Regions from separate parts of the Mesorhizobium opportunistum WSM2075 genome, predicted to be linked through region 1. Evidence: riboswitches for the same ligand, from Rfam matches in the RefSeq annotation. Region 1 holds a riboswitch; each other region holds the start of a gene.
What was found. A riboswitch is a leader RNA that binds a small molecule or an ion and turns the genes downstream of it on or off. The one in region 1 is predicted to bind cobalamin.

Region 1 (9,691 bases):
GGCGTCGATCAGTTCGAGGCGAAGCTCGGACGCAAGCTGAGGCAGCTCGCTCTCGGCAAGCGCGCGCAGATCCGCCGGAATGCGGACCTTGTCGAGAAGCGGCGTCTGCGGCGTTGCGTTCACGGGTGCTCGGGCTTTCTGTTCAACGGCGGGATAGGCCGCCGGCCGGCGAAAGTAAATGCGTGTCAGCGACGCGGATCAATCAGGTCCCCTCGCCGATCTTCTTCAGCCTTCCGGCAACGGAATAAACTCTTCCTCATCTCCTGGAACGATATCGAAGCGGCCCGTCTTCCATTCCTGCTTGGCCTGTTCGATGCGCTCCTTGGACGACGAGACGAAATTCCACCAGATATACCGCTTCGAACCGAGCGAGGCGCCGCCGAACAGCATGAAATGCGCACCGGTTTGCGACGATACGATGATCTCATCGCCGGGACGGAACACCAGCAGACGCTCCGCCGGGAAGACGTCGCCCGAAATCGAGACCTCGCCTTCAAGCGTATAGACGGCGCGTTCTTCGGCATCGGGCGGGATTTTCACACTGGCGCCCGGCGCAAGCCTGAGATCGGCGTAGAGCGTCTCGGAGTCGGTCCTCACCGGGGAGCGCAGTCCCTGGAAATCGCCGATGACGACGCGGCCGCTGACGCCTTCGGCGTCGATATCGGGAAGCCGCAAGACAGCGGTGTTCTCGAACACCGGGGCCACCTCTTCCTTGTCGTCCGGCAGCGCCAGCCACGTCTGCAGGCCGGAGATGGACATCGGCGCGCCGCGCAGTTCTTCGGGCGTGCGCTCGGAGTGCACGATGCCGCGGCCGGCGGTCATCAGGTTCACGTCGCCGGGCTGGATCACCATTTCGGTGCCGAGGGAATCACGATGGCGGATCTTGCCGTCGAACAGATAGGTCACCGTCGACAGGCCTATATGCGGATGCGGGCGGACATCGAGCGCCTGGCCGGCGCGCAGGATCGCCGGTCCCATGCGGTCGAAGAAGATGAACGGACCGACCAGCCGTCTCTTGGCGGTCGGCAAGGCGCGGCGGACTTCAAAGCCGCCAATGTCCTTGGCATTCGGGATGACCATCAGCTCGATCTGGTCGCTTGCGAAGGCGTCGCCGGCTTCGGGATCCTCCCCGGGGAAGAAGCTCATGAACTCTCCTTGTCGGCGGCCAAGGACCGCCCTGGCCACATCAGGCGAAGCGGATCGCCGCCTTTGCCCGCAGTTTGGCCGCAACCTCTTCGCGATTGCGCGGATGCTGGTTGGTTTCAAGCGAATCGAGAAGCTCGCGTGCCGATGCCGCGATAGCTTCGACCGCATGGTCGAACGCGTGCTGGTTCTGCTTCGAGGGCCGCGTCGTTCCGCTCAGCTTGCGGACGAACTGAAGTGCCGCGTCGCGGACTTCGTCGTTGGTTGCCGGCGGATCAAAATTGAACAGGGTCTTGATGTTTCTGCACATCGCTTCCGTATCTCCTCTTGTCCTGGAGCCGTTTCAATCGGGACGAACTCTAATCCTCAAACATGATAGTGTCCAAAAACCGGTGAGACCGCGCTCCAAGAGCGGTTCACCCTATCTCTTTGTTTTAACGCAATTCCGGACGGAAAACCGTCTCACACTTTTCCTGGAATTGCTCTAGTCCGCGTCGAGCGGCTCCGTCCCGACTGGCTTGCCGTCGCGCGACAGCCTGATCTTCTCGACCTTGTCCTCGGCGGCCTTCAACAGCCGGTCGCAATGCACCTTCAACGCCTCGCCGCGCTCATAGATCTTGATCGACTGGTCGAGCGGTACGTCGCCGCGCTCCAGATCATCGACGATCTTCTCCAGCGCGTCGAGTGCCTGTTCGAAGCTCATCGCCTTGACGTCTTCGTTGGTCTCACCAGCCATCATTCATCCTTTCATCAGTCGCCCGACATGGGCGGCGACCGAAAATGCCAATCCCTGCAGATCGTAGCCGCCCTCGAGCAGGCTGACGAGCCGGTTGCGGCTGTGGCGCGCGGCGCGCTGCATCAGCTGGCCGGTCGCCCAATCGAAATCGTCCTCGGTCAGGTTGATCTCGGCCAGCGGGTCGCGGTGGTGCGCATCGAAGCCCGCGGAAATGATGATCAAATCCGGCGCGAAATTGTCGAGCGCCGGCAGCACGCGCGACAGGAAGGCGTCGCGAAATACCTCACTGCCGGTCTGCGGCGCAAGCGGCGCGTTGACGATGTTGCCGGCGCCGGTCTCGTCCTTCGCGCCGGTGCCGGGGTAGAGCGGCATCTGATGCGTGGAGCAATAGAGCACCGAAGGATCGTCCCAGAAAATGTCCTGCGTGCCGTTGCCGTGATGCACGTCCCAGTCGACGACCGCGACGCGTTCGACGCCATGCTTCTTCTGTGCATAACGCGCGGCGATGGCCGCCGTGTTGAAGAGGCAGAAGCCCATGGCCGTGGTTTTTTCGGCATGGTGGCCAGGGGGCCGCGCTGCGACGAACACATTGTCGGCGCGGCCCTCAAAGACATCGTCGACGGCCGCATTGGCGGCGCCGATCGCCGCGATCGCAGCTTGCCAGCTCTTCGGGCTGGCGGTGGTGTCGGCATCGATGCGGGCGATGCCTTGGTCAGGGATGGCGGCGCGCACGCGGGCGACGAAATCGGCGGGATGCGCGTAGAGGATGGTGGCCTCGTCACCTTCCGGCGCCTTGACACGATCGAGTGCGGCGAAGGCCTCGTCGTCGAGCACCCGCTCGATGGCGCGCAAGCGGTCCGGCCGCTCGGGGTGGCCAGGCGGCGTGATGTGTTCGAGGAAGATCGGATGCGTGTAGAGACGAGTGGCCATGCTCCCTATCTAGTGCCCCGGCGCCGCGATGGCCATGCATCGCGGCTCGATCGCTGGGGAAAATCACGCCTGCGTCCATTGGCGTCGCTGCGGGGATTGGCGCCCTGGGCGGTTCGGCGTAAGGTCGCGGACACTGCCTGGTGCCCGCCGCAAGCGGGAGAATCGGGAACACGGTTGAATTCCGTGGCGTGCCCAACGCTGTGAGGGGGACCGCGCCGGTAAATGCCACTGTCGATGACGGGAAGGCATCGGACGCGGGTTGATCCCAAGCCAGAAGACCGGCCTGGCAGACATCGTCATCCGCATGGTCAGGCGGCTGGCATCGATAGCAATCGCAAGGGGACAAGCGATGCCGGAACACATGACCGCTCCTGGTAGCGACGGATTTGACCAGATGGCGCGAGACGCGGTCTACCGCGCCATGTTCACGCGGCGTGACGTGCGCAGCCATTTCCTGCCCGACGCGCTCGACGACGAGGTGCTGGCGCGGCTGCTGCTTGCCGCCCACCACGCGCCGTCGGTCGGCTTCATGCAGCCGTGGAACTTCATCGTCATCCGCGATGCCGCACGGCGCGCGGAAGTGCGCGACCTGTTCCTCGCCGCGCGCGAACAGGAACTTCCGGCCATCGAACAGGAAAGGCAGGCGCTCTACCGCAAGCTCAAGCTGGAAGGCATCTGCGAAAGCGCGCTCAACATCTGCATCACCTGCGACCGGCAGCGGTCGAAGGGTTCGCCGCTGGGACGCTGGCACAATCCGGAAATGGACCTCTACAGCACGGTCTGCGCGGTGCAGAATTTCTGGCTGGCGGCGCGCGCCGAGGGCGTCGGCGTCGGCTGGGTCAGCATCATCGAGTCGCAAGCGCTGAAGAGCCTGCTGGCTATTCCCGATCACGTGACGCCGGTCGCCTATCTCTGCGTCGGCCGGGTCTCCGAATTCGCGCCGAAACCGGACCTCGAAACCCATGGCTGGGGCCGACGCCTGCCGCTGCCCGAACTGATCAAGAGCGAGACTTTTTGCGGTCAGGGCGAGGTGCGGCTCAAATCGACGGTTGCACGCCTCAACGCCGTCAATGCCGCGCCGGCAAGCCCGGCCGATCAGCGTGTCGCGCCCGCCGTATCCCAGCGCGAGCCGCCGAAGGAGGCCAGCGCCTTGTCCTTGAGTTCCCTGAATTTCGACGATGCCTCGGAGAGCCGAGCGTCCCAGGCGGGATCGGGCACCTGGCCCTCAATGGTCTTGAAATAGACCTGCATCAGGCAAGCGATGGCGAAGGGCTCGATGAAAGCCGCCTTGAACGCCCAGGCAAAGACGATGGCGAGCACGAAGGCCCAACCAGCCAGTTGCCCCGGCATGATGAAGAGAATTGCGGCGGCAGGAGCCAGCATAGCCAAGAAGATGACGAAAGAGACGCCCCACATGATGACTGCCAGCCAGACGGCGTTCTTGACCATGGTCTTGCCGTTCTGGGCGTAGAGCACCACGCCTTGGCGCGCTGTCTCGAAGGGCGAGGACGAATTGATGCGGATATTGTAGCCGAGGATGATCTCGTCGACATAGGTCAGCGATAGGCGGATCACCGTGTTGATGAAGGAGACCAGGCCGCTCAGGCCCGGAATCGGCAGGAAGGCGGCAATGCCGCCAAGCAGGCCGGTGATGGCGCGGATGGCGCCCTTGACCAATTGGTCGACGACGAAAAGGATGTTGGCCTCGGCGAACCGCTCGGTCACGACTTGCCTGGCATAGGCGATCTGGTCCTGGCCGCCGGGAACGTCCTGGCCGTCAATCAGATGGACCATGACGGCGATATGGCCGGCCTTGACGACATAGAGGATGTATTCGCGGATCCAGTAGACGGCGATCGAGACGATGCCGAAGCCGACCACGCCGCCCCATAGGGCAAAGGACATCGGCCCGTCGGGATCTGTGGAGATATGGCCGACGCCATAGCCGACCGAGGCACCGGTGCCGGTCGCCATGATGTAGGCCAGCGTGATGCCGAAATAGACGATCATGCGAAAGACAATGAAGGGCCAGGTCCGCATCATGATGGACACCGACCTGCCGATATCGAAATCCCACATGCCCCGAATCCCCTCAGAGATGGCTGGGGAGGATGCGCTCAACCCGAAGATTGTCAATCGTGGGCGGATCCCGGACCGCGGACGGGATATCAGTTCGGCTGCGAACCCGGTTTCCTGAGCAGGCCTTCGAGCAGTTGCTTGAACGCCACCACCACCTTCCTCGATGTCGCCTCGGGATCGTTCGAATTGGCGATCCGCTGCGCCGCCTGGCTGCTGGCGCCGTTGATCAGCCGTGCGGCGGTTTCGGGGTCGACGCTCGGGACGACCACCCCCTCCCCTTGCAGCGCGGCAAGATGATCGGTCATTGAGCCGACGCAGGCATTGGCATTCGACCATTGTGCCGGATCCCCCAGCACGGCCGGGCCGTCGCGGAACATGATGCGCTGGATCTCCGGCTCCAGCGCCATCTCGATATAGGTCGTGCACTCGTCGACGAAGTGTTGCCAGCGGTTCGGCGCTCTCGATGCGACCTCATTCACCCGAGCCGCCATCTCGGCGTCGATTTCGGCGATGACCGCCTCCAGCAACCCCTTCTTGTCGCCGAAGTGATGATAGAGCGCGCCGCGCGTCAGCCCAGCCGACGCTGTGAAATCATCCATGGACGCCTCGGCGTAGCCGATGGTGCCGAAGGCCTGCCGGGCCGCGGCGATCAGCTTGGCGCGCGTCTGCGCAATCATCTCCTTGCGTGGTTTGTGCATTCCGTCTGGCCCTATTCACATACGTCTCGTATGCCAATTGACATACGCGACGTATGGTCTATCTAACACTCATACGCGTCGTATGTAATTGTCGAATTGTCCTTTGTCGAGGAACAGCATCATGCAGAACCCCTATTCGGAAATCTTTCGCGCCCCTGGCGCCAAGGGCTTTGCAACTGCCGGCTTCATGGCGCGCTTGCCGATCGCCATGGCTCCGATCGGCATCGTGGCGATGCTGTCGCAGACACACGGCGAGTACTGGCTGGCGGGCGCCGTTTCGGCGACATTCGCGCTGGCCAACGCTTTCCTGGCGCCGCAAATATCAAGGCTGGTGGACCGCTTTGGCCAGACCCCAATTGTCGTGCCCACCACCATCATCTCCGTGCTTGCTTTCCTCATGCTGATTGCAGCGGCCAATCAGGACTGGCCTATGTGGACGCTGTTCGTGTCCGCGCTGCTGGCGGCAGCCATGCCCAGCATGCCGGCAATGGTACGGGCGCGCTGGACCGAGATTTTCCGGGGCCGGCCTCAGATGAACACCGCCTTCGCCTTCGAATCGGCGGCGGACGAACTGGTCTATATCGCCGGAGCGTCGCTGTCGGTGGGCCTCAGTGCCGGCCTGTTCCCCGAGGCCGGCATGCTGGCGAGCACCTTGTTCCTCGCCGTCGGATCGATGGCCTTCATCCTGCAGCGGTCGACCGAGCCGAAAGTGCGACCGGTGGACTATGGCTCCAGCGGTTCGGCGATCCGCCTGCGGCCGGTGCGGATCATCACCTTCGCCCTGATCTTCATCGGCGCGACGTTTGCGACAACGGAAGTGAGCACGGTGGCGATCACCAAGGAACTCGGCCAGCCGGGTGCCGCGAGCCTCGTCATCGGCGTCTATGCGCTGGGATCGTTCGCGCTGGGCATCGTCGTCGGCGCGCTCAACCTCAAGGCGCCGCTGCAGCGCCAACTTGCCATCGCGGTCGCCCTGGTCGCGCTCGGCACACTGCTGCCGCTCACCGCCGACAGCGTGCCGCTGCTGGCGCTGACCGTCTTCATCAGCGGCGTCGCGATCTCGCCGACCTTCATCACGGCGTTCGGCCTGATCGAACGACATGTGCCGGAAGCGATGCTGACCGAGGGGATCACCTGGGTGATGACAGGCATCGGCATCGGCATGGCGCTGGGGTCGTTCACCGCCGGTGCGGTGGTGGACGCGTTCGGCGCCCAGAACGGGTTCTGGGTTTCGGTGGCATCAGGCACCATTGCGCTGGTCACGGTACTATTTGGGCAGAGCAGCCTCGCCATCCACAATTGCGAGCTGGATGGATGCGAAGCGGCGGTCGTTCCTGCTGAATGATCCACGAAGCGCCCGGTTTGAACGGACCGGGCGCTATCATCACTGGCAGTTCAGATGATTTCGGTTTTGGCGATATGGATGCCAAACCCTTCGAGGCCGACATAGTGGCGTTCGCGCGAGGCGATCAAATTGATCGAGGAGATGCCGAGATCCTTGAGGATCTGAGCGCCGAGGCCGATTTCGCGCCATTCATTCTCGCGCCGGCGGGCCTCCTCATGATCCTCGCGCTCGCCGCTCGCCGGGCGCTTGCGCTCCTGGTGCGCGACACCGACGGAGCCCTCACGCAGATAGACGATGACGCCGCGCTTGCGCTCGCCCATTGCCTTCATGATGGCGTCCAGCCGGTGACTGGTGCCGAAGACGTCGGTCACCACATCCTCGGAATGCAGGCGCACAGGCACCTCTTCTCCATCGCGGATGTCGCCGAAGACAACGGCGACGTGGTGCATGGAATCCCAGGGCAGCGTGTAGGTGAAGACCTGCGCCTTGCCGCCGAGCGTGTCGATTTCGGAACAGGCGACGCGTTCGACCAGTGTTTCCTTGCGTTGCCGGTAGGCGATGAGATCGGCTACCGACACCTGCTTGAGACCATGCTCTTCGGCAAAGGCCGCGACCTGCGGGCCGCGCTTGACGGTGCCGTCGTCATTGACCAGTTCCGAGATCACACCGATCGGCGGCAGGCCGGCGAGCTTGCACAGGTCGACCGCTGCTTCGGTATGGCCGGAGCGCATCAGCACGCCGCCCTCGCGCGCGATGAGCGGGAAGATGTGGCCGGGGCGGACGAAATCGGAAGCGCCAACATTGCCGTTGGCGAGGTTGCGGACGGTCAGCGTGCGGTCGTCAGCCGAAATGCCCGTCGTGGTGCCGTGCTTGAAATCGACGCTGACGGTGAAAGCGGTGGTATGCGCCGAATCATTGTCGGCGACCATCGGCTGCAGGTTGAGCCGTTTGGCTTCCTCGCGCGGCATCGGCGTGCAGACGATGCCGGAGGTGTTGCGCACGATGAAGGCCATCTTCTCCGGCGTGCAATGAACGGCGGCGACGATCAGGTCGCCCTCGTTCTCGCGCCCGTCATCGTCCATGACGACGACGATCTCGCCGCGTTCGAAGGCACGCAGGGCTTCGACGATCTTCTTCTGGTCGTAAGGCATGGAGTGCTCGCTTCGCTCGCGGGAATAGGGAGTAGGCAATAGGGCAGTAGGGGAAAGAAAAAAAGGCCTACTGCCTATTCCCTACTGCCTACTCCCTTCCCGTCTGTCCCCGATGGCGCAGATAATGATCGGCGATGGCGCAGGCAACCATCGCCTCGCCGATCGGCACGGCGCGGATGCCGACGCAGGGATCGTGGCGGCCCTTGGTCATCACCTCGACATCGTTGCCGTCCTTGTCGATCGACTTTCGCGGCGTCAGGATCGATGAGGTCGGCTTGACGGCGAAGCGCGCGACGATCGCCTGGCCGGTCGAGATGCCGCCGAGGATACCGCCAGCATTGTTGGACAGGAACACCGGTTTGCCGTCATTGCCCATGCGCATCTCGTCGGCATTCTTTTCGCCGGTGATGCGGGCGGCCTCGAAGCCGTTGCCGATCTCGACGCCCTTGACGGCGTTGATCGACATCAGGCCTGACGCGATGTCCTGGTCGAGCTTGGCATAGATCGGCGCGCCGAGCCCTGGCGGAACGCCGTCGGCGACGATCTCGATCACCGCGCCGACCGAGGAGCCGGCCTTGCGGATGCCGTCGAGATACTGAGTGAAGACGGGAACGGAAGCCGGATCGGGCGTGAAGAACGGATTTTCCGCATCGCCGATGAAGTTCCAGTTCCAGTTGGCGCGATCGATGGACTTTTCACCCATCGACACCAGCGCGCCGCGCACCACCATCCCTGGCACCACCTTGCGGGCGAGCGCACCGGCCGCCACGCGCGCGGCCGTCTCGCGGGCCGAGGAGCGGCCGCCGCCACGATAGTCGCGTATGCCGTATTTGACGTCATAGGTGTAGTCGGCATGACCCGGCCGGTACTGGCGGGCGATTTCGCCATAGTCCTTCGAACGCTGATCGACATTTTCGATCAGCATCGAAACCGGCGTGCCGGTGGTGATCATGGTCTCGCCGTCCTCGTCGAGGACGAAGCCCGACAGCACCTTGACCTCGTCGGGTTCGCGGCGCTGGGTGACGAAGCGCGACTGGCCCGGCCGGCGCTTGTCGAGTTCGGCCTGGATTTCGTCACGCGTGAAGCGGATGCCGGGCGGGCAGCCGTCCACCACACAGCCGAGCGCTGCGCCATGGCTTTCGCCCCAGGTGGTGACACGGAAAAGATGGCCGAACGTGTTGTGAGACATGGAAAAGTGCCCTGATCGGCAGCCGAGCCGGTTGAAGCCTGCGTTCTATTGGCGTTTTCCACAGGGGTCAAACTGTGATCCGGCGGATTTAGTTTTGACACATTCGGTTGGTTTCTGCTCTGCTCCATTCGCCGTTGAGGATCCGCCGCCACCGTGCCGGCGCAATGACCAAAGAGGACGATGATGCGTACCCTGATTGGCGCTGTTGCCGCCACGCTGCTGCTTTCCACCGCCGCTTTCGCCGGCCAGACCGAAGGCCTGATCAAGAAGATCGACAAGGACGCGCTGACGCTGACGCTGGACGACGGCAAATCCTACAAGCTGAACGCCGAGACCGATCTCGACGCGCTGAAGCCGGGCATGGACATCGTCATCGCCTACGATGTGACCAATGGCGAAAACGTCGTAACCGATATGCAG
Region 2 (9,691 bases), 1.9 Mb from region 1:
TGCCGCCACAAGCAGGGTCAGCAACGCCGGCAGGCGCAGGAAGGCGAGGCCGAGCAAGCTGGCGAGCGCGATCTCGTGCAGGATGCCGAAAAAGATGAAGCCGTCCGGCGTGGCGATGCGGGTGACGACCGAGATGGCGACCGCGGCGCCGGCAACCATGGCGAACCGCTTCCAGAAACCGTTCCAGCGGATTTGCCGGCCATGGGCGAGGTACAGGCTGACGCCGACCAGGAACAGGAAGGTCGAAGCGATGCAGCGTGCGTAGATCTTCCACCAGCCGAAGGCGGTGAGGCCGGGGTCGGTGTAGCCGAAGAATTCCAGATCCCAGGTGAAGTGGTAGCTCGCCATGGCCAGCAGCGCGATGCCGCGCAGGATGTCTATGGCGACGATGCGCTTGGGCTGATCCTGGACGGGTGCGGTCGGCGTTTCGATGGTCATGGTCTCGCGATCTGATTCAGCCCCACCAGAGGACTATCACGGTTGGCCGGGACAGAAGAAGGCCGGGTTCCTCGGCACGGCGCCGCGTGGGCGCAGGCCTCGTCGGATGCCGCTTTGGGCCAGCGCCGGAAAGGCTTTGACCAACCCGCTTTTCGCCGCCTGCGCGTCGGTTTCCTCTTAATGGCCTGGAAACGGCCAAGGCAGATTTGACCGGTGATTCTGCTTTGGGGAAGCAATGTCGACCCATGTGCGCCATCCGATCTGGCTCCCGGCCCTCAAGGCCGCGGATGCACGCACCTTCGCCTCGCTCTATGCGGTCGAATCCTTCGCGCGCGCCACGGTGTCGAGCGTCATCCCGATCCAGGCATACGAGATCCTCCACAACGAGCAGATGGTCTCGATCCTCTACACCATCGTGGCGCTGCTCGGCCTGTCGGTGACCTTGTTCATGCCGATGCTGATCCGCCGCTTTGCGCGGCGCTGGGTCTATACCGCAGGGGCTTGCCTGCTCGCCATCGGCTCGCTGTTCTTCGTCACCCACACGCTTGCCGGACAAGTAGCGGGGATGCTGTGCCGGGTGATGGGCGCCAGTGCGCTGTCGATCACGCTCAACCTCTACATCATGGACCACATCCGCAAGACCGACTTCATGCAGGCCGAATCGCTGCGCATGGCGTGGTCGATGTTTGCCTGGACCGGCGGGCCGACGCTCGGCATCTTCCTCTACGCGCATTTCGGCATCTGGGCCGCGCATGGTGCGGTGGCGGTGTTCGCAGTGGCCTTGCTGGCGCTGTTCTGGTTCTATCGGCTTGGTGACAACCAGTCGATCCAGCCGGGCAAGACACGACCGGTCAACCCACTCGCCAATATCGGCCGCTTCGTCGCGCAGCCGAGGCTGAGGCTGGCCTGGCTGATCGCTTTCGGACGCTCCTGCTTCTGGACGACCTTCTTCGTGTACGGCCCACTGTTCATGGTCATCACCGGGCAGGGCGATATCGCCGGCGGCCTGCTCGTCTCGGCCGGCAACGCGCTGTTGTTCATGGCCATCTTCTGGGGCAAGGCTGGAAAACGCTTTGGCGGCCGGCGCACCATGACGTTTGCCTATTTCGCCATGTCGGCGATGCTGCTGGCCGCGGGCACGGTGGGAGCGACCGCTCCGCTGGTGACCGGCGCTTTCCTGCTTGGCGGCGCGTTCTTCACCATCGCGCTCGATGCGCTGGGCTCGACGGCCTTCATGCGCTCGGTACGCTCCTACGAGCGCGCGCAGATGGCAGCCGTCTACCGCACCTATCTCGATTTTTCCGAGCTGACGCCGCCGCTGGTCTATTCCGTGGTGCTGATCTTCTTCGGGCTCGGCTCGGTGTTCGTCACGCTGAGCCTGCTGGCCGCGGTTTGCGGCTTCGTGACCTGGCGCTATCTGCCGAAGTCACTGTGACGTCATGGCGAAAGCGCCGAGTGGCGCTCGCGCACCCAGTTGTGGAAGCGGTGCAGATCATATTCCTCGGGCATCAGCACGCCGGCTTTGTGGCGCATGGAGCGCAGGCCCTTCTGGTTGACCTCGCAGATCGCCGCGTCCTCCTCCAGCACCTGCGTGCCGAAGGCGACTATGTTGTCGATGTCGGCCGACGGGGCATCGAGCGCTTCGGGCGCGAACAGCCATTCCGCGACCAGCCCGGTCTGTTCGGGGCCGAGCGGCACCAGCCGCACGGTCCTGACATAGTCGACATGACCGACGATGAACATCGAGGGCATGCTGGTGGCGTAGGTCTGGCCGGCGGCGCGCTCGGCTGGCGTCAAGCCCGCGAAGACCGGTGCATGGGTCTTGCCGTCGCGCGACCAGGTTTCGGCGCCGACGCGCAAACTACCCGAAAATTCCGGCGCGTCATTGTCGGCGTGCCGCACCCATTCGGGGTCGTCATGCCGGCTCATCAGGCCGCGGCCATAGATCGGCACCAGCCGCGACAGGTCCTTGTGAACGCCGGGGCAGTGCAGGCATTCGTTGAAGTTTTCCCAAAAAATCTTCCAGTTGCAGTTCATCACCTTGCGCAGCACATGGCCTGATACCAGCGTTTCCAGCGGCAATTGTCGAGATTGCCGGAGGCGGGGTCGAAGGAGGCCTGCGCCGAGCCGGCCGCGTCCTCCTGCAAATTCGCGTCCTCCTGCAAATTGACGAACACGAAGCCGCGCCATACCGACAATGCGATGCGGTAGAGCGGATGGTCGGCCTTGTCGAAGCCTTCGGGCAGCGATTTCGACGGCACGCGCACGAGGTCGCCGCGCAGCGAATACGACCAGGCATGATAGGGGCAGGTGATGAGCCGCGCCTTCAGCCGACCTTCGCTTTCCTGGCACAGCTGCGAGCCGCGATGCCGGCAGGTGTTGTGGAAGGCGCGCAGTTCGCCGGTCTCGTCGCGCAGCACGACGATTTCCTGCGTGCCGACGCGGAACGTGCGGAAAGCCAGCGGTTGGGCAAGATCGGCTTCCCGGCAGACGAGCAGCCAGCTTCGATACCAGATCGCATCGAGGTCGCGCTGATAGCTCTCGCCGTCCCAATAGGCCGATGACGGCAACGTCGCTTCAGCCCGGGTCAGGCCGTTGTAGCGATCGCGCTCGCTGGCATTGGGCTGCAGGACTGATGGCTGCAGGGCTGGGGGCTGCATGGCTGGCTTCCTGTGAAGTGGCCAGCCGACACCCGGCCGGGATAATTGTCAATTGTAGTGCCGAGAACGGCCGATGCCGCCGGCATGGCGCAATCGCGCTGGTTGCCGGCGGAATTTGGTTTGCCGCGTGTCGTGATTTTCCGTATAGTCACGCTGTCGTCGGTTCCGTTTTGGAGCCAAGAGGGAATGCGGTGCGGGCTCAATTGTCGCCCAATGCCGTGGCTGCCCCCGCAACTGTGTGCGGTAGTCCTCTCCATATGCCACTGAAGATTTTTCTTCGGGAAGGTGGAGAAGGGCGCTTATCCGCGAGCCAGGAGACCTGCCGGCGACAGGAAACTGACTTCGATGCCCTCGGGTGGAGGGTGAAAGGACAAGACATGAATACCGCTTCCGTCTCCCTCGGCACCTCGGTCTCCTCGCAGTCGCGCTTCATGCAGCTCGCGCTCGCCGCGCTGCTCGGCATCTTCGTTGTCGGCTTTGTCGGCTTCTCGCATATCGATGCGGTCCACAATGCCGCCCACGACTATCGTCATTCGATGGCGTTTCCCTGCCACTGACGAGGATTTGACATCATGAACCTGTTTCGCAACGTCGTGTTCATCGCGGCGATCGCAGGGCTCGTGGCCGGCGTCGTTCTCGCCTGCATGCAGGCCTATGCCACCGTGCCGCTTATCCTCAAGGCCGAAGTCTACGAGCAGGCCGGTGGCGGCCATCATCATGACCATGCCGCGCCCACTGCCGCGGATACCAATGCCATGAGCACCGCCGCACCGGCGGGGAATGCCATGAGTTCCGCCGCGCCTGCACCGGCCGAAGCCGCCGCTCCGGCGGAAGACGAAGGCTGGGCGCCGGCCGATGGTTTCGAGCGTTTCGGCTTCAGCGTGCTTGCCAACATCGTCACCGGCATCGGCTTCGCGCTGGTCCTGGTCGCGGTCTCGGAATTCGCGGGCGGCATCGGCAATTGGCGCCAGGGCGTGTTCTGGGGCCTGGCAGGTTTTGCCGTGTTCACGCTGGCGCCTGGCCTCGGCCTGCCGCCGGAACTGCCGGCGATGCCGGCGGCCGAGTTGCTGCCGCGCCAGATTTGGTGGGTCTCGACGGTGGCGGCCACGGCGATCGGTCTTGGGCTGATCGCCTTCCGCAAATCGCTGCCGCTCGCGATCCTCGGCGTGGCTTTGATCGTCGCCCCGCATATTGTCGGCGCGCCGCAGCCCGACAGTTTCGAGACGCCGATCCCGGAAGGCCTGCATCATCAGTTCGTGGTGGCGGTGACCGTAACCAATCTGGTGTTCTGGCTGGTGCTCGGCGCGGTCGTCGGCGTGGTGCGCGGCCGCTTCACCGGCACCGCGACCAGCCTGCGCGACAGCTTTGCCTGATCAAGGCAAGCTGACTTTCATCATTGGTGGTGCGCGCTCCGGCAAGAGCGCGCACGCCGAAATCCTGGCGACGGCATTGCCCTCGCCATGGACCTATATCGCCACGGCTGAAGCCTATGACGACGAGATGCGTGAGCGCATCGCGCTGCACCGGACGCGGCGCGGCGAGGGCTGGTCGACCATCGATGCGCCGCTGGACCTCGCGGGCGCGCTCGAGGCCCTGCCGGACAATCAGCCGGTGCTTGTCGACTGCCTCACTCTGTGGCTGACCAATCACATGCTGGCCGAACACGATATCGAGCAGGAATGCCGGCGGCTGACTGACGTGCTGTTGCGACCGCGCGGGTCTTGGTTCGTGGTGTCCAACGAAGTCGGGCAAGGCATCGTGCCGGACAATGCCCTGGCACGTCGGTTCCGCGATGCCGCCGGCCGGCTCAACCAGCAGGTCGCGGCGATTTCCGATACGGTGCTTTTGATGGTGGCCGGGCTGCCGCTCAAGGTGAAGTGAGATGACTGACATCGACGACAAGAATGAAGAGCGCCACCGCGCCAAGATGGCCAAGCGCAAGGCGGTGCAGGACGCCGAGGTGGCAAGCAAGACGGTCGAGAAGGGCCTGCTGATCGTCAACACCGGCCCCGGCAAGGGCAAGACCACGGCCGCTTTCGGCCTGGCGCTTAGAATGCTCGGCTATGGCAAACGTGTCGGCGTCGTCCAGTTCATCAAGGGCAAATGGCACACCGGCGAGAAAGACGCTTTCGCCGCTTTCGGCGACCGCGTCGTCTGGCACGCGATGGGTGAAGGGTTCACCTGGGAGACACAGGATTTGAAGCGCGATATCGCGGCCGCCGAGGCCGCCTGGGCCAAGGCGCTTGAATTGCTCGCCGATCCGTCGATCAGCCTCGTCGTGCTCGACGAACTCAATATCGCGCTGCGCTACGACTATCTCGATCTCGGCAAGGTGGTTGCGGCGCTGAAGGCCCGCCGCGAGGACCTGCATGTCGTCGTCACCGGCCGTAACGCCAAGCCGGCGCTTGTCGAAGCAGCCGACCTCGTCACCGAGATGGGCGTGACCAAGCACCATTTTTCGGCAGGTGTGAAGGCGCAGCAGGGGATCGAGTTCTGATGTTCCTTACCCTCCCCACAAGGGGGAGGGTGAGATCACGCCACAATTGCGATCGCCGCGACCGACCCGAACAGCCCGATCAGCAGATAATCGGCGACGCGGTAGAGTTTCAGCGCCCGCCTGATGTCGAGGCTGTCGGCTTCGCGGCGGCCGCCTTCTCCCATGAAGACATCGTCGACCAGCACGCCGCCATAGCTGCGCGGTCCCGCGAGTGCCAGACCAAGCGCGCCGGCCATAGCCGCTTCCGGCCAGCCGGCATTGGGCGAGCGGTGCTTTTTCGCATCGCGCCGCACAGCGCGCCAGGCATTGCGGTGGTCGGCTCCCTTGACCAGGAAAGCCGCCAGCACGATCAGCAGAGCGGTCAGCCGCGACGCCGGCAAGTTGATCCAGTCGTCGAAGCGCGCCGCCGCCCAGCCGAAGGCTTCGTGGCGCGGGGTGCGGTGGCCAATCATCGAATCGGCGGTGTTGGCGGCCTTGTAGGCGGCGCCGCCGGCGAGTCCGCCAACACCGGTCCAGAAGGCGGGGGCGACGATGCCATCGGAAAAATTCTCGGCCAGGCTCTCGATCGCCGCACGGCAGACACCGGCCCTGTCCAGCGTTTCCGGATCGCGGCCGACGATGCGCGAGACGGCGACGCGACCCATGGCGAGACCGCCTGAGTCCAGCGCATCGGCGACGGCTTCGACATGTTCGTAAAGGCTCTTCTGCGACAGGAGCGATGTCGCCAGGAGCGCGGTGACGAACAGCCCTAAGGGAACGAACCAGAGCAGGATCTGAACGCAGAGACCGATCACCGCCGGCACCAGCACGATGACCAGCAGCGCCTGGACACCGCGTTGGCGACGCAGCGCGTCGGGATCAGTAGCGCGGTTGAGCCTTAGGTCGAGAAAGGATATCAGCCTGCCGAACCACGTCACCGGATGACCGATGGCGCGAAACAACCAGTCTGGATAACCCAGAAAAAATTCGATGACCAATGACAGGAAAGCGATCAGGACTGACATGAAGCTTCTTGATGGAGCGGTGGACCATGGTGGAAGTCTTGGCCGGGCGAGGGTGCTTTTCCCCAACGCCGTACTGCCTTTCGTCGACCTCTCGACCGGTATCAATCCGCACTCCTACCCGCTTTTCGATCTGCCCGCCACCTCGCTGTCGCGATTGCCGGAGGCCGCGCGCGGGCGCGAACTGGCAGCGATCGCGGCCAGCACTTACGGCGCGCCGTCGCCAGCCCATGTCATGGCGGCACCGGGCACGCAGATCCTGCTGCCGCGGGTGGCGGCGCTGGCCAGGCCCGGCAAGGCTTTGGTGCTGGGGCCGACCTACGCCGAACATGCCCGCGCAGCAGCGATCGCCGGGCATCAGGTGACCGAAGTCAGCGATTTTGCCATGCTGGCCGAAGCTGACCTTGCCATCATCGTCAATCCGAACAACCCGGACGGGCGCATCATCGAGCGCGATCGGTTGCTGGCGTTGGCAGTGCAATTGCGCGCCAAGGGCGGGCTGCTGGTCGTCGACGAGGCATTCATGGATGTCGGTCCGCGCGAACATAGTCTTGCCGGCGATGTCGGACAGGGCGGCATCGTCGTCTTGCGCTCGTTCGGCAAGTTCTTTGGCCTGGCCGGCCTACGGCTCGGGTTTGCGCTTTCCGATGCGCTGACGGTGGAATTGCTGGAGACGCAATTCGGGCCATGGGCTGTCGCCGGCCCGGCGCTGGAGTACGGCATTCGCGCGCTTGCCGATATCGGCTGGCAGGAGGATATGCGGGCTTCCCTTATAGAGGCATCCGCGCGGCTGGACGCCCTGTTCGGCCGCTTCGGCGTTGCCGTCGCCGGCGGCACCACGCTGTTTCGCTATTTCAGCCTGGCGGATGCCGCCGGCCTGTTTTCGGCACTTGGCGAGCACGGCATCCTGCTCCGGCATTTCTCCGACCGGCCGCATGTCCTGCGTGCCGGCCTGCCGGGAAGCGAGGAAGAGTGGCGGCGGCTCGAATCGACTCTTGCCGGCTGGGCGATGCGGCGCGACGATGGCGCCAGGGAGATCGCGCGATGATCCATGTCTGTTCACTGGCGAAGATCGAGGAAACTGTGGCTAGAACCGGCGCCGACCGCATGCTGTCCTTGTTGGCAGCGGGAACCGAGGTTGTTCGGCCGTCCTCGATATCGCGGGAAAACCATCTGCATCTGGTCATGCACGACATCGCGGTGGCGCAGGACGGCATGACCATGCCGGGCGAGGAGCATGTGCGCAGCCTGCTCGACTTCGCGCGCTGCTGGGATCGGGCCAGGCCGATGCTCGTGCATTGTTATGCAGGCATCAGCCGCTCGACGGCGTCGGCCTACATCATCACCGCCGCACTGGCGCCGAAACGCGACGAGGCCGAACTGGCGCAGACGCTGCGTGCCCTGTCGCCATCGGCGACGCCCAACCCGCGGCTGATCGCGGTGGCCGATGCGCTGCTTAACCGCAATGGCCGTATGATCGAGGCGATCGAATCGATCGGGCGCGGTGCGGATGCGTTCGAAGGCACGCCATTCGCGCTGAAGATCGACGTTTAGGCGGCTATTTCAGCCACTCGGCCAACTTCGCCTTGCGCACGTCCTTGAGCAGGCTGATGAAGCCATCGGCCTGATATTCAGCCGTCAGCCGGCCTTTCTCCGCCGTTGCGATGCTGGCGTCGCCGACCACGCCGTTCGGGTTGAGATCACTGGCGATCCAGGCGAAGGCGTGAGTGCCGGTGTGGCGCAGCAGCGAAAACTCCTGCTCGGCCTTGGCGACGTTGGACACGAAATTGTCGGCCTTGCCCATGTCGACGAGATCCGGTCGGAAATGCAGCATCAGCGAGGTCTCGACATCGCCGCCGTGGATGCCGTGGCGGTCCTCGAGCTCAGTGTACATGCCGGCCGGGCGGCCGAAACGCTGCCAGCTGGTCTTCACCGCCAGCATCTTCTCGCGCACCCGCAATTCGCGTGTGATGATGCCCATGATCTCTTCATTGCCGCCATGCGAGTTGACGACGATGAGCTTGCGCACGCCGGCCCGCGCGATCGACAGGCCAAGCTCGGTCCAGGCCTCGACTAGCGTCGTTGCCGGCAGCGTAAGGGTGCCCGGCGCATGCAGATGCTCGTTCGACTTGCCCACCGCCTGGACCGGCAGTATGCGGATGTCGAGATCGTCGGGCAGGCGCGAAATGACGGTGTCCAGCATGCCGTTCATGATCGAGGTGTCGGTCGACACAGGCAGATGCGGTCCATGCTGCTCGATCGCCGCCACCGGCAGCACGGCGATGGTCGCCTCGGGATCGATCGAAGCGTATTCGGTGGTCCGGTAATCGCCCCACCACACGCGTCTTTTTGCAACGGTCATGTCATGCCTCTTCGATGAACCGGCCAGACCTAGCGCGGGACGGGCGGCCTGTCGATCACCCGGCCGCGATGGCTTCGATCTCGACCTTGAATTCGGGCCGCGCAAATCCGCTGACGATCATCAGCGTCGAGGCCGGCGCCGGGCTGGAAAACAGCCGGTCGCGGACGTCCATATAGGGCCGCAGATGCGCGCGGTCGGTCACATAGGCGTTGATGCGCACGATATCCCCAAGTCCAAGCCCCGCCTCGCCGAGGATCGCCGCGATGTTGCGGAAGCAGAGCTCGGCCTGGGCGCCGGCGTCTTCGGGTATCTGGTCATCCGCGGTGATCGCAACCTGGCCCGAGCACAGCACCAACCGCTTGCCCGAGGGCACCTCGACGCCGTGGCTGTAGCGGGCAAAGGGAGGCTTGATCGACTTCGGGGTGAGGAATTTGAACATGGCAATCTCCTGGATACCGCCAGCGTAAGGCGGGATGCATTGCAGCATCAAGATGGCGGTGCATGTTGCCGGTGCGATTGTGGACAGGCGTTCAAAAAATAGGCACGATGCCTCCAGTGCAGCACGACCTTTCCGGCTTTCGCAGATGGCTGTGGTGCAGGCGGGCGGGTCTCGGCGCGAGGCGCTGGTGGCATGTGTCTTGCTTCTTGAATCTTCGGTGTCGAGCCTGGCGCGTGTCGCGCCGGAGCAAACAAAGGGTGGTGTCGATGTACGCAAAACAGAAGATCTCGGTGG
Region 3 (9,691 bases), 1.5 Mb from region 1:
CGAGGGCAATTCGGCTGGCGCCCTTGATGAGCATCACCATGCATCCGGCATCCGCCATCGCCTTCAGTGCCGGTTCGGCTTCGCGCATCGCCATCCGCGACTTGGTCCACAGCATCTTCTGCAGGCCCACGAGCCGTGGGAAGGCGGCATGGCCAGCCAATTTCCTGCCGAATCGGTCCGAAATGGCGGCCAGCAGCCGGTGTTCGCGGAAGGAGACGAGATCGATGTCGTTCGCGGCCAACCAGTGCATCGCGCATTGGCTTGCCGCTTCCTCGTCATCGAGCAGTGCCGCCTTGAGCAACTGGTCGAGACCCCCGGTCGGCCAGGACCAGCCATAGTCGGGAAACCGGCGGGTGATGCGGCGGACAGCCTTGGCCATCAGCCGCCACCCGCTCTGCCTTGTGCGCGCCTTTTCATGGCCAGCCTTGCGACTTCGAGATAGCCGCGATCGCGCGCCGGGTCGCGTCCATAGGAGAGGCTGCCGGGCCTGATGCGGCGCAAGGCCAGCACGTCGTCGAGCATGGCAAGGACAAAGCCTGCCTCGCGAACCCGGGCGATCCAGTCGATCATCTCGCCGCGGCCGCCTTGTGGGTCGACAATGGGGCCGACGGCCGTCACCGCCTCCTGGCGGATCATCATCGTCGTGCGCGACCAGCCTGCCACGCTGGTCGTCTCGGGCAAATCGGGCCTGTCGCCGCGAAATGTCCGCCAGTGCGCAAAGACGCCCGCTGTTCCGGGATCACGGTCGAGGCAGGCCAGCTGTTTTTCGATCTTGTCCGGCAGCCACAGATCGTCGGCGTCGAGCGTCGCGACGAACGGGGTCGAGAGCGCGTCAAAACCCCTGGTGGTGGCGCTTCCGGGGCCTGCATTCTCTTGCCGCAGCACCGTCACCGGCAGGTTCATCGCCTCGATCACGGCAACCGTATCGTCGGTCGAACCGTCATCGACCACGACGATGGCTTCCGCCTTGATCGTCTGGGCCAGAACGGAGTCCAGCGCCGCGCCGATGGTTGCGGCCGCGTTGAATGCCGGAATGACGACGCCGTAGCCCGCCATTACAGGAACCGCCACTGCGCGAGATCCTTGAAGTCGAATATCCCCTCGACCCGACGCAAGCCGGGGTCTGCCTTGCGGCGCTTCATCGACTTGTGGATGGCGCGCATGAACTCGCGAAAGGGCACATCGGCTTCCTTGGTCATGTTGCCGGGATGACGCCTGTAATAGAGAGCCACCGTATCGGGCATAATGTATTTTGCCTGGCTCTCGAAGATGCGCAACAGATAGTCGGTGTCCTCCGCCTGCCTGAAGTCCTCGTCGAAGCCGCCGGTGCGCTCGATGAGGTCCCGTGCAAAAATCCCGGCTGACAGGTGGATCCCCCGCACAGTGATGGCGTGGCTGTCGGCGGCCGGCTCCAGCGTCTCGCCATCGATCTTGTCGACCAGCGTCATGCGCGAATAGGTCAGGTCGAGGCCAGGATCCTCTTCGAAGCAGGCGATATCCGCCGCGAAGCGCCCTATCGGCGAGATGTCGTCGGAATCGAGAAACGATACCAGCCGCGTCTGCGCCAGCAATTGTTTCAGCCCGGCATTGCGCGCCCTGGTGACCCCGCCATTGGCCTGCTGGAAAAGACGTATGCACGGCGCCTGGTCCACCAATGACCGCACGACGGCCGCCGTGCCGTCGGTCGACCCATCGTCGATGACGATAATGTCGAGATCGACGTTTTCGCGTTGCCTGAGCAGCGAGCGCAGCGCGAGGCCAACGAACTGTTCGCGATTGTGGACCGGCATGATCACGCTCAGCTTCATGTGTCGCCCCGGATCATGAATTCGCCGCCCGACATATCACATGAACCGCCAGTCGGCGGAGTCTTTCAGGTCGAAAATGCCGTCGACCGTATGCAGCGAGGGATCCGCCTTGCGCCGCTTCATCGACTTGTGGATCGCACGCATGTACTCGCGAAGCGGTACGCCGGGCTCCCTGGTCATGTTGCCGGGGTGGCGTCTGTAGTAGAGCGCAATGGTGTCTGGCATCACGAATCTGGGGCCGCTCTCAAAGACGCGCAGCAGGTAATCTGTATCTTCGGCCTGACGGAATGCCTCGTCAAAGCTGCCGATCCGGTCGATAAGCCTCCTGCTGAATGTTCCTGCCGCCAAGGAAAGCCCTCGGGCGATCTTGCGGCGGCTGCCAGGGGTCGGCTCCAGCATCTCGTCGTCGAGATCTTCGACCATCATCATCAGGGAATAGGTCAGGTCCAGGCTCGGATCGGCTTTGAAATGGACGAGGTCGGCCTTGAAGCGTCCGGCTGGCGAGATGTCATCGGAGTCCAGGAACGATACGAATTGCGTCTGCGGCTGCAATTGGCCAAGGCCGGTGTTGCGCGCACTTGCCACACCCTGGTGGGCCTGGCGGAAAAGCCGGATGCACGATGCTTCCCGCATGACGGCGCGGACGGTGTCCGCGGTGCCATCCGTCGACCCGTCATCGACGACGATGACATCGAGCTCGGCATCGTCCCGCTGCCTGAGCAGCGATCGCAAGGCCGCAACGACATAGTGCTCGCGGTTGTAGACGGGCATGATGACGCTTAATCTCACGCGCTGCTCCGCATGATGAAATCCGAAATCGTGCCGGCGATTTCCTGTGGGCGCGTCCCCAGCGAGAGCTGGTAGCATGGCAGCTGCCGGGTGAGGTCGCTGAAAAAGCGAAAGCCGCTCTCGCGCTCGCCAGGCATTTGCGAGATGCCGGACGGTGCCAGTGCAATCATTGCGTCCTTGCGCGACACGGGCATGATCGAGCTTGCCTCGCCCCCACTGATATGAGGCACCATCAACGCGACGATGTCCAGCCGCGCGGGTATTGGCCGTGCCGTGATATCATCGATGCGGAACTGGTGCTTGCCTTGCCAGTTGAGCGGACCATAGGATTTCAGCCGGTGTTTCAAGCCCAGCCGCCCGAAACCTTCGGGATCTTGTTTGAGCGTGGCAAACAACGGGTGCGCGGTCGGCCCGCCGGCAAGGTCGATCAGCACATAGTCGTCACCGACGCTGTCGAGCCCGTTGAGCAGGCCGGCGACAACCGTTCCCGATTTGCCGGCGCCGCCTGCTCCGGCGAGGAGAATGCCCTTGCCGCCGACACCCAGCGTGCCCGCATGGGCCAGCCGCATGCCGCGCGCCGCATATTCCCAATGCAGGAAGGGGCGGAGCGGCGCCCCCGGCTCCCAAGGCGGGAACCTGTCATCGGCCGTCATCAGTTGCACGCCCAGACGGCGATCAGGGTCGTAGAACTGCCAGAAATCCAGGTCGTGGAAATGGTTGCCGCGCAGTCCGGCTTCCGCCAGCCGGCTGGCGAAGGCATGCTCCGTGAAGGGTCCCTGACCCCAACTGGCCGGCGCTGCGATGCCGTCCATGCCGGGATGTGCGACGAAGATACGGCAGGTGTCGGCAGCCGCTCGGGTGCTCGGGGCTGCGACAAAGCCATGAACGACGGCATCCGCCAACGCGCCGGCGCTCAGATGCGTGGTCAGCTCCAGATGCGGCAGGCCCACCGTGCGCGTCAGCGGATAATGCGCGGCGCTGCTTTCGGCCTGCGCCAGTACATGACGTGCGTAGTCCGCCAGGTTCTCGAGAGTGACTTTCGGCATGGTTTGCCTGTTCCGACGCCGTCCAGCGACGAGAGTGCCTGACGCGCGTGCCTCAGTTGGCCTGCTTCACCGCGGGCCAACCGAGGGGTTCCTCGACCTCGTGGATGGGGTCAACGACGATGAGATCGGCAAGGTCGTCATGGATATCGACCTTGAGGGGCTCGCTGGCACCCGCAAGCTGAGCCAGCAATTCGCTGGGAACCGGTCTTGCCGCGGCATCGGTCACGGCCGCCAGCAAGCCGAATTCGAGCAATTGTGAAACAAAGCCGTCAATCTCGGCGGCACCCAGCGCGCCGGCTGCCGTTGCGGCGCCGACCAGTTCGGAGGCAGGCACGCCGGACGACAGCGCATCCCAAAGCCTGCTGCCTGAATCCGAGAAGCCGAAATATTTGCCCGTCGTCAGGTCGAGAACGACGGCTTCGCCGTCGAAGGATTCAAAGACGATGTCCTTGCTCGCTATGGCATAGATGCCGGATTGTCTCATGTTTGCTCCCCGCCGAAGCAGGCCGCGCAGATGATCGTCGGCCCTCACGGTCAACCCTACCGTTGTAGAGGCGTCTAACCATTTGCAGGGTTTTTGGCAAGATGCCCGCAGGCCCGGCGAGCGCGACCGCAGGCCCTGCCTGCCGACTACGCCTCGATTTCCAGTGCCGACAGCGGCTTGGAGCAACAGGCCAGGATGAAGCCGTCGTCGATCTCATGATCGAGGATGCCGCCATTGTGGCTCATCTCGACATGGCCGGAGACCTTCTTCACCTTGCAGGTTCCGCACAGGCCGAATTCGCAGGCGGCGGGAATCCGCACGCCCGAAGCGCGCGCCGTCTGCAGCACCGTCTGGCCGGCGACGCATTCGGCGTCGACCTCCGAAAGCGAGAAGCGGATTGGCGTTGCCGCTCCGAACGGAACAACCGTGCCGCCTTCCGCGGGCGCCGCGAACGGCGCCGGGACCTCCTCCACGGCAGGGGCCGCAAAGCTCTCCTGATGGTATTGCGTCATGTCGAAGCCGGCGGCTTCAAGCATGCCGCGCACGGCGCGCATGAAGGGATCGGGGCCGCAGCAGAAGATTTCGCGCTCGCGGAAATCCGGCGCCAGCAATGGCAGCCGGATCGCGTCGATGCGGCCCATATGGCCGTACCAGCCCTCGCGGCTCGACCGCTCCTCGATCATGAAGCCGAGCGACAGGCCGGGCATATGGCCGCCGAGCAGTTCGAGCTCCTTGCGGAAGATGATCTCTTCCGCGCGCCGCGCGCAATTGACGAAGCCGACATCGGTCCAGGGCGCGCAGTCGTTCAGCCAGCGCAGCATCGACATCATCGGTGTCACGCCCGAACCGGCCGAGATGAATAGATATTTGGCCGCCGGATGGCTGTGCAGCGAGAAATCGCCTGCCGGCCCATAGGCCTTGACGTGCGAGCCGGGCACCAGATGATCGAACATCCAGCGCGTGCCGATGCTGCCGGCCTGCGCCTTTACCGTCACCGCGATCGAGAATGGCCGCGACGGTGACGATGACAGCGTGTAGGTGCGCATCAGCGGCCCGTCCGAAGTCGGCAGCTCCAGCGTCACGAACTGGCCCGGCTTGTAGCGGAACCAGGTCTGGTTGTCGGACCGGAAGGTGAAGGTCTTCACGTCGGGCGCCTCATCGCTGACGCCGATCACTTCCAGCACCTGGAGCCGGTCGTTCCACGGCGCCATCTGGTCGAGATGGCGATAGAGGCCAAGATCGGTCATCGCATTCATCCTCTGGTCCTTCTTGCCCGGCTCATGTCGTGTTTGGGCAACATGAGCTCACGCGACGCTGCGCAGCGCCGGCTTGCCGTCTTCGGCAAGGCGCGGACCGATGAAGCGGGCGTACCAGTCGACGAACTGGATGACGCCTCCCTCGTGCAACTCCGAATAAGGGCCGGGCTCATAGGCTGGTGACAGGATGCCGAAGGCGTTCTCTTCGACGATGCGGCGGTCCTGGTCGTTGGTCTCGGTCCACACATGGGTGAGTTCGGCGAGATCGTAGTCGACGCCCTCGACCGCATCCTTGTGGACCAGCCATTTGGTCGTCACGGCGGTTTCCGTGGCGCTGATCGGCAGCACGCGGAAGGTCACGGCATGGTCGATGAGGATATGGTTCCATGTCGTCGGGTAGTGATAGTGCATCAAGGTGCCGATGCGGTCGGCCGAGACGCTGTCGGAGAGGTTCTTCCTCACCGCCCGCTTGCCGTTCATCGTGTAGCTGACGGCATCGCGCAGCAGCGGCGCACGGGTGGCGCGATACTGTCCGGCCGGATCGATGCGGAACTTGCTCGGCAGGCCGGCCGCCTCGCATTTCGCCCAGTGCGCCAGCATCTCCGGATCGCTGTCGGCGCCCTGCACGCCGGTCACGGTCGGTGCTTCCGGGAATGTCTTGCACAATTCCGGGTGATTGCCCGCGCAATGATAGCACTCGCGGTTGTTTTCCCAGACGAGCTTCCAGTTGCCCTTCTCGATGATCGTGCTCTCGAAGGCGATCTTCGCCTCGCCGAGCCGGTGCGGCTTGAGGTAGGGTTCGATCATCGCCCGCATCGGCGCGAAGTCGGCCGGCTCCTTCGCCAGGCAGATGAAGATATAGCCGGCGACGCTTTCGCAGGCGACCGGCTTCAGCCCGAACTGGCTCTTGTCGAAACCCTCGGCCATCTGGCGGGCGAACAGCAGGCGGCCATCCAGCTCATAGGTCCACTGGTGGTAGGGGCAGACCAGTTTGGCGGCCATGCCCTTGTCGGTATTGCAGACGCGGCTGCCGCGATGGCGGCAGGAATTGTGGAAGGCGTTGATCTTGCCCTGCTGATCGCGCACCAGCACGACCGGATAGTCGCCGATCTGCACGGTGATGAAGCTGCCTGGCCTGGGCAACTCGCAATCATGGCCGATGAACAGCCAGTCGCGATACCAGATCAGCTCCATGTCGAGCTTGAAGTAGTCCGGATCGGTGTAAAAGGGCTGTTCCAGCGAAAAGCCCTGTCTGCGGCTGTTCAAGAGCCTCAGCATGTCGTTGCGAGCATCCATGTCCTGTCCTCATACCCAAGGACTGAACTGGTGGTGATGGAGGAAGGATCGGACGCAGGCCGGCGACAACCGGGCATGCATCATCCGCCCCTTGACCGCCCACCGCGATCAGTCGAGTTCTAGCAATCTCGGGCTGGTTTCCGGGCTCTGGAGTCGTCCTTGCGGACCATCGCGACACCTTCCCAGGCTTTCGCCCAGTGGTCTCCCGTTGCGACTTGAACTCCACCACCGTTGCGGGGGCAGCGCCGGATTCTGACCGGCTTCCCAATTCTCCACTCCGTCGTCACGAAGCGGCACCTGAGATGGCGTGATCTAATCACGGCACGCATCGCGGCGTCGGCATGAAAACGACATCGCATCCATGCGGCGCGACACGCATGCAAGTCGTCTGGACAAGGATCGCGACCTTTGAAACCGGCTCGTCGCCAGCACGCCAAACGTTGTTTTTTGATCCTTGGCCGGAGCCGAAAAAGGTTAACAGTTTCGAAAAGTGACTATTAGCGGAGTCTAAAATCGAACCGAACGGTTCGTTTCTGTTGACGGTGCGTGCAGGACGTTGTGAACGCTGGACCTCCGACACAGTTGGTGATGGCTCCCTTGGTCTTATCTAATCGATTGATATCAAAAAGAAAAAAATTGATGTGGAAGCCGGTGGTACAATTTCAAGTGGTGGATTCATGGTCCACGCGGAACAACTTCGTGATTGGAAACGACCATCTGGCTTTCCCACATCGGGGCTGTCCGAACGACGCGATTTCATCCCAAGACACGCCGCTAGACGGACGGAAAAATACTGGAGTACCCAAAATGAAAAAGATCATTCTCACTGCCGCCGCCCTTCTGGCCATTTCCGGCAGCGCCTTCGCTGGTAGCGACCATTATAGTTCGGACCATTACGGTTCGAATGCGACCCCTGCAGCCACTGCCGTCGACAGCTCGTACACCGCTTCGGTCAAGAAGTCGGAACCGGCTGCTCAGACGCCTGTCCAGGGTGCCGACCACAACCTCTTCGGTAACCACTAACGGCTGATCGCCAGTTGACGGCGGCTTGCCCGCCGTCCTGGCGAACTCAAAAATTCATCAAAATTCAGGAGACTTGAAATGAAGAAGATCATCCTTGCTGCCGCCGCCGTCCTGGCCGTTTCCGGCGGCGCTTTCGCCGGCAGCGACAACTATGGCTCCAATGGCGCCAACCAGCCTGCCGTGACTTCGACCGACAACTCGTACACGGCTTCGACCAAGAAGTCGGAACCGGCTGACCAGAAGCCTGTCTTCGGCGCCGACCACAACCTCTTCGGCAACAACTAACAGCCGACCCGGCAACGGCGGGTTTGCCCGCCGCTGCCGCGGAATTCGAGACTTCAGGAGACTTGAAATGAAGAAGATCATCCTTGCTGCCGCCGCCGTCCTGGCCGTTTCCGGCGGCGCCTTCGCCGGCAGCGACAACTATGGCTCCAATGGCGCCAACCAGCCTGCCGTGACTTCGACCGACAATTCGTACACGGCTTCGACCAACAAGAAGTCGGAACCGGCTGACCAGAAGCCTGTCTTCGGCGCCGACCACAACCTCTTCGGCAACAACTAACAGCCGACCTGGCAACGGCGGGTTTGCCCGCCGCTGCCATGGAATTCGAGACTTCAGGAGACGTGAAATGAAGAAGATCATCCTTGCTGCCGCCGCCGTCCTGGCCATTTCCGGCAGCGCTGTCGCCGGCAGCGACAATTATGGCTCCAACGGCGCCAACCAGCCTGCCGTGACTTCGACCGATGTGGACGCGTCGCATACCGGTTCGATCCGCGACAGCGGCTCGCCTGTCTACAAGCTGCTCAATTCGTCGGGCAACGTGCAGAAGCCGACCCCCCAGAGCAATGACCGGGACCACTTCGGCAATCACTAACAAATCGAAGTCGGTTTAACAAAGAGCGGCGGGCCATGCCCGCCGCTCTTTTTTGTCGTTACAGTTGGCTTTTAGCTCAAGCCGCCTTTGCTTCCGCCTCGTGCAGCGCGAAGGACCGGCCATCCGCGTCGAAGATATGCAGGTCCTCGGCATTGGCGCTCAGCCGCAATGTCGAGCCGCGCTTGACCTCGACATTGCCGGGCAGCTTGGTCACCAGCGGCAGGTCGGCGCGACCGATGTCGACATAGACCAGCTGGACCTCGCCGAGCTGTTCGACATAATCCACCGTGCCTTCGAACAGATAGTCCGTGCCGCTGGCGATGATCAGATCCTCTGGCCGCACACCGAAGCTTACCGCCGCGCCCTTCGCCGAAGCCGGTGTCGCGATCGGCACCGTCGCCTTGCGGCCGCCGACATGGCTGACGATTGTCGGGTTTCCGGTCTTGTCGATGGTCGCCGGCAGGATGTTCATGGCCGGCGAGCCGATGAACTGGGCGACGAACAGATTTCCGGGCTTCTTGTAGAGCTCCATCGGCGTGCCGACCTGTTCGATATGGCCTTCCTTGAGCACGACGATGCGATCGGCCAGCGTCATTGCCTCGACCTGGTCGTGGGTGACGTAGATCATGGTCGTGTTGGGCATCGATTCCTTGAGCTTGGCGATCTCGATGCGGGTGGCGACGCGGAGCGCCGCGTCGAGGTTCGACAGCGGCTCGTCGAACAGGAACACTTTCGGGTTGCGCACGATGGCGCGGCCGATGGCGACGCGCTGGCGCTGACCGCCCGACATCGCCTTGGGCAGCCGGTCGAGATATTTGGTCAGCTGTAGGATCTCCGCTGCCTGGCGCACGCGACGGTCGATCTCGGCCTTGTTCTCTTTGCCGATCTTCATCGAGAACGCCATGTTGTCGTAGACGGTCATGTGCGGATAGAGCGCGTAGGACTGGAACACCATGGCGATGCCCCGCTTCGACGGTGGCACGTCATTGACCACCTCGCCATCGATCTTGAGCTCGCCTGAAGTGATTTCCTCGAGCCCGGCTATGGAGCGCAGCAAGGTCGACTTGCCGCAGCCCGACGGACCCACGAAGACGATGAACTCGCCCGATTTGAT

Region 2: it holds a riboswitch for cobalamin, as region 1 does, so the genes downstream of both, MESOP_RS18810 (CbtB domain-containing protein) here and bluB (5,6-dimethylbenzimidazole synthase) in region 1, are expected to answer to the same signal.
Region 3: it holds a riboswitch for cobalamin, as region 1 does, so the genes downstream of both, MESOP_RS01880 (aromatic ring-hydroxylating oxygenase subunit alpha) here and bluB (5,6-dimethylbenzimidazole synthase) in region 1, are expected to answer to the same signal.

Annotation. Positions count from the first base shown of each region.
Region 1 is NC_015675.1:5,757,167-5,766,857, forward strand. It holds gene dxs (1-deoxy-D-xylulose-5-phosphate synthase) at 1-123, opposite strand, end outside; gene MESOP_RS27785 (pirin family protein) at 226-1,146, opposite strand; gene MESOP_RS27790 (DUF2277 domain-containing protein) at 1,187-1,453, opposite strand; gene MESOP_RS27795 (exodeoxyribonuclease VII small subunit) at 1,628-1,879, opposite strand; gene MESOP_RS27800 (histone deacetylase family protein) at 1,883-2,809, opposite strand; cobalamin riboswitch at 2,931-3,110, shown strand; partial or broken gene bluB (5,6-dimethylbenzimidazole synthase) at 3,159-3,809, shown strand; gene MESOP_RS35320 (hypothetical protein) at 3,905-4,888, opposite strand; gene MESOP_RS27810 (TetR/AcrR family transcriptional regulator) at 4,978-5,586, opposite strand; gene MESOP_RS27815 (MFS transporter) at 5,708-6,931, shown strand; gene ribB (3,4-dihydroxy-2-butanone-4-phosphate synthase) at 6,982-8,082, opposite strand; gene aroC (chorismate synthase) at 8,171-9,271, opposite strand; gene MESOP_RS27830 (DUF1344 domain-containing protein) at 9,455-9,691, shown strand, end outside.
Region 2 is NC_015675.1:3,894,796-3,904,486, forward strand. It holds gene MESOP_RS18795 (heparan-alpha-glucosaminide N-acetyltransferase) at 1-438, opposite strand, end outside; gene MESOP_RS18800 (MFS transporter) at 674-1,873, shown strand; gene MESOP_RS36225 (SRPBCC family protein) at 1,876-2,520, opposite strand; gene MESOP_RS36230 (aromatic ring-hydroxylating oxygenase subunit alpha) at 2,475-3,098, opposite strand; cobalamin riboswitch at 3,242-3,439, shown strand; gene MESOP_RS18810 (CbtB domain-containing protein) at 3,476-3,655, shown strand; gene MESOP_RS18815 (CbtA family protein) at 3,671-4,471, shown strand; gene cobU (bifunctional adenosylcobinamide kinase/adenosylcobinamide-phosphate guanylyltransferase) at 4,464-4,979, shown strand; gene cobO (cob(I)yrinic acid a,c-diamide adenosyltransferase) at 4,981-5,595, shown strand; gene cbiB (adenosylcobinamide-phosphate synthase CbiB) at 5,631-6,599, opposite strand; gene cobD (threonine-phosphate decarboxylase CobD) at 6,598-7,644, shown strand; gene MESOP_RS18840 (tyrosine phosphatase family protein) at 7,641-8,150, shown strand; gene MESOP_RS18845 (creatininase family protein) at 8,155-8,958, opposite strand; gene MESOP_RS18850 (RidA family protein) at 9,014-9,397, opposite strand; gene MESOP_RS18855 (ABC transporter substrate-binding protein) at 9,664-9,691, shown strand, end outside.
Region 3 is NC_015675.1:415,660-425,350, reverse strand. It holds gene MESOP_RS01915 (nucleotidyltransferase family protein) at 1-379, opposite strand, end outside; gene MESOP_RS01910 (glycosyltransferase family 2 protein) at 379-1,071, opposite strand; gene MESOP_RS01905 (glycosyltransferase family 2 protein) at 1,056-1,808, opposite strand; gene MESOP_RS01900 (glycosyltransferase family 2 protein) at 1,845-2,597, opposite strand; gene MESOP_RS01895 (hypothetical protein) at 2,594-3,643, opposite strand; gene MESOP_RS01890 (PqqD family peptide modification chaperone) at 3,696-4,127, opposite strand; gene MESOP_RS01885 (FAD-binding oxidoreductase) at 4,274-5,374, opposite strand; gene MESOP_RS01880 (aromatic ring-hydroxylating oxygenase subunit alpha) at 5,432-6,679, opposite strand; cobalamin riboswitch at 6,794-6,995, opposite strand; gene MESOP_RS01875 (DUF680 domain-containing protein) at 7,487-7,702, shown strand; gene MESOP_RS01870 (DUF680 domain-containing protein) at 7,781-7,987, shown strand; gene MESOP_RS01865 (DUF680 domain-containing protein) at 8,055-8,264, shown strand; gene MESOP_RS01860 (DUF680 domain-containing protein) at 8,332-8,577, shown strand; gene MESOP_RS01855 (ABC transporter ATP-binding protein) at 8,654-9,691, opposite strand, start outside.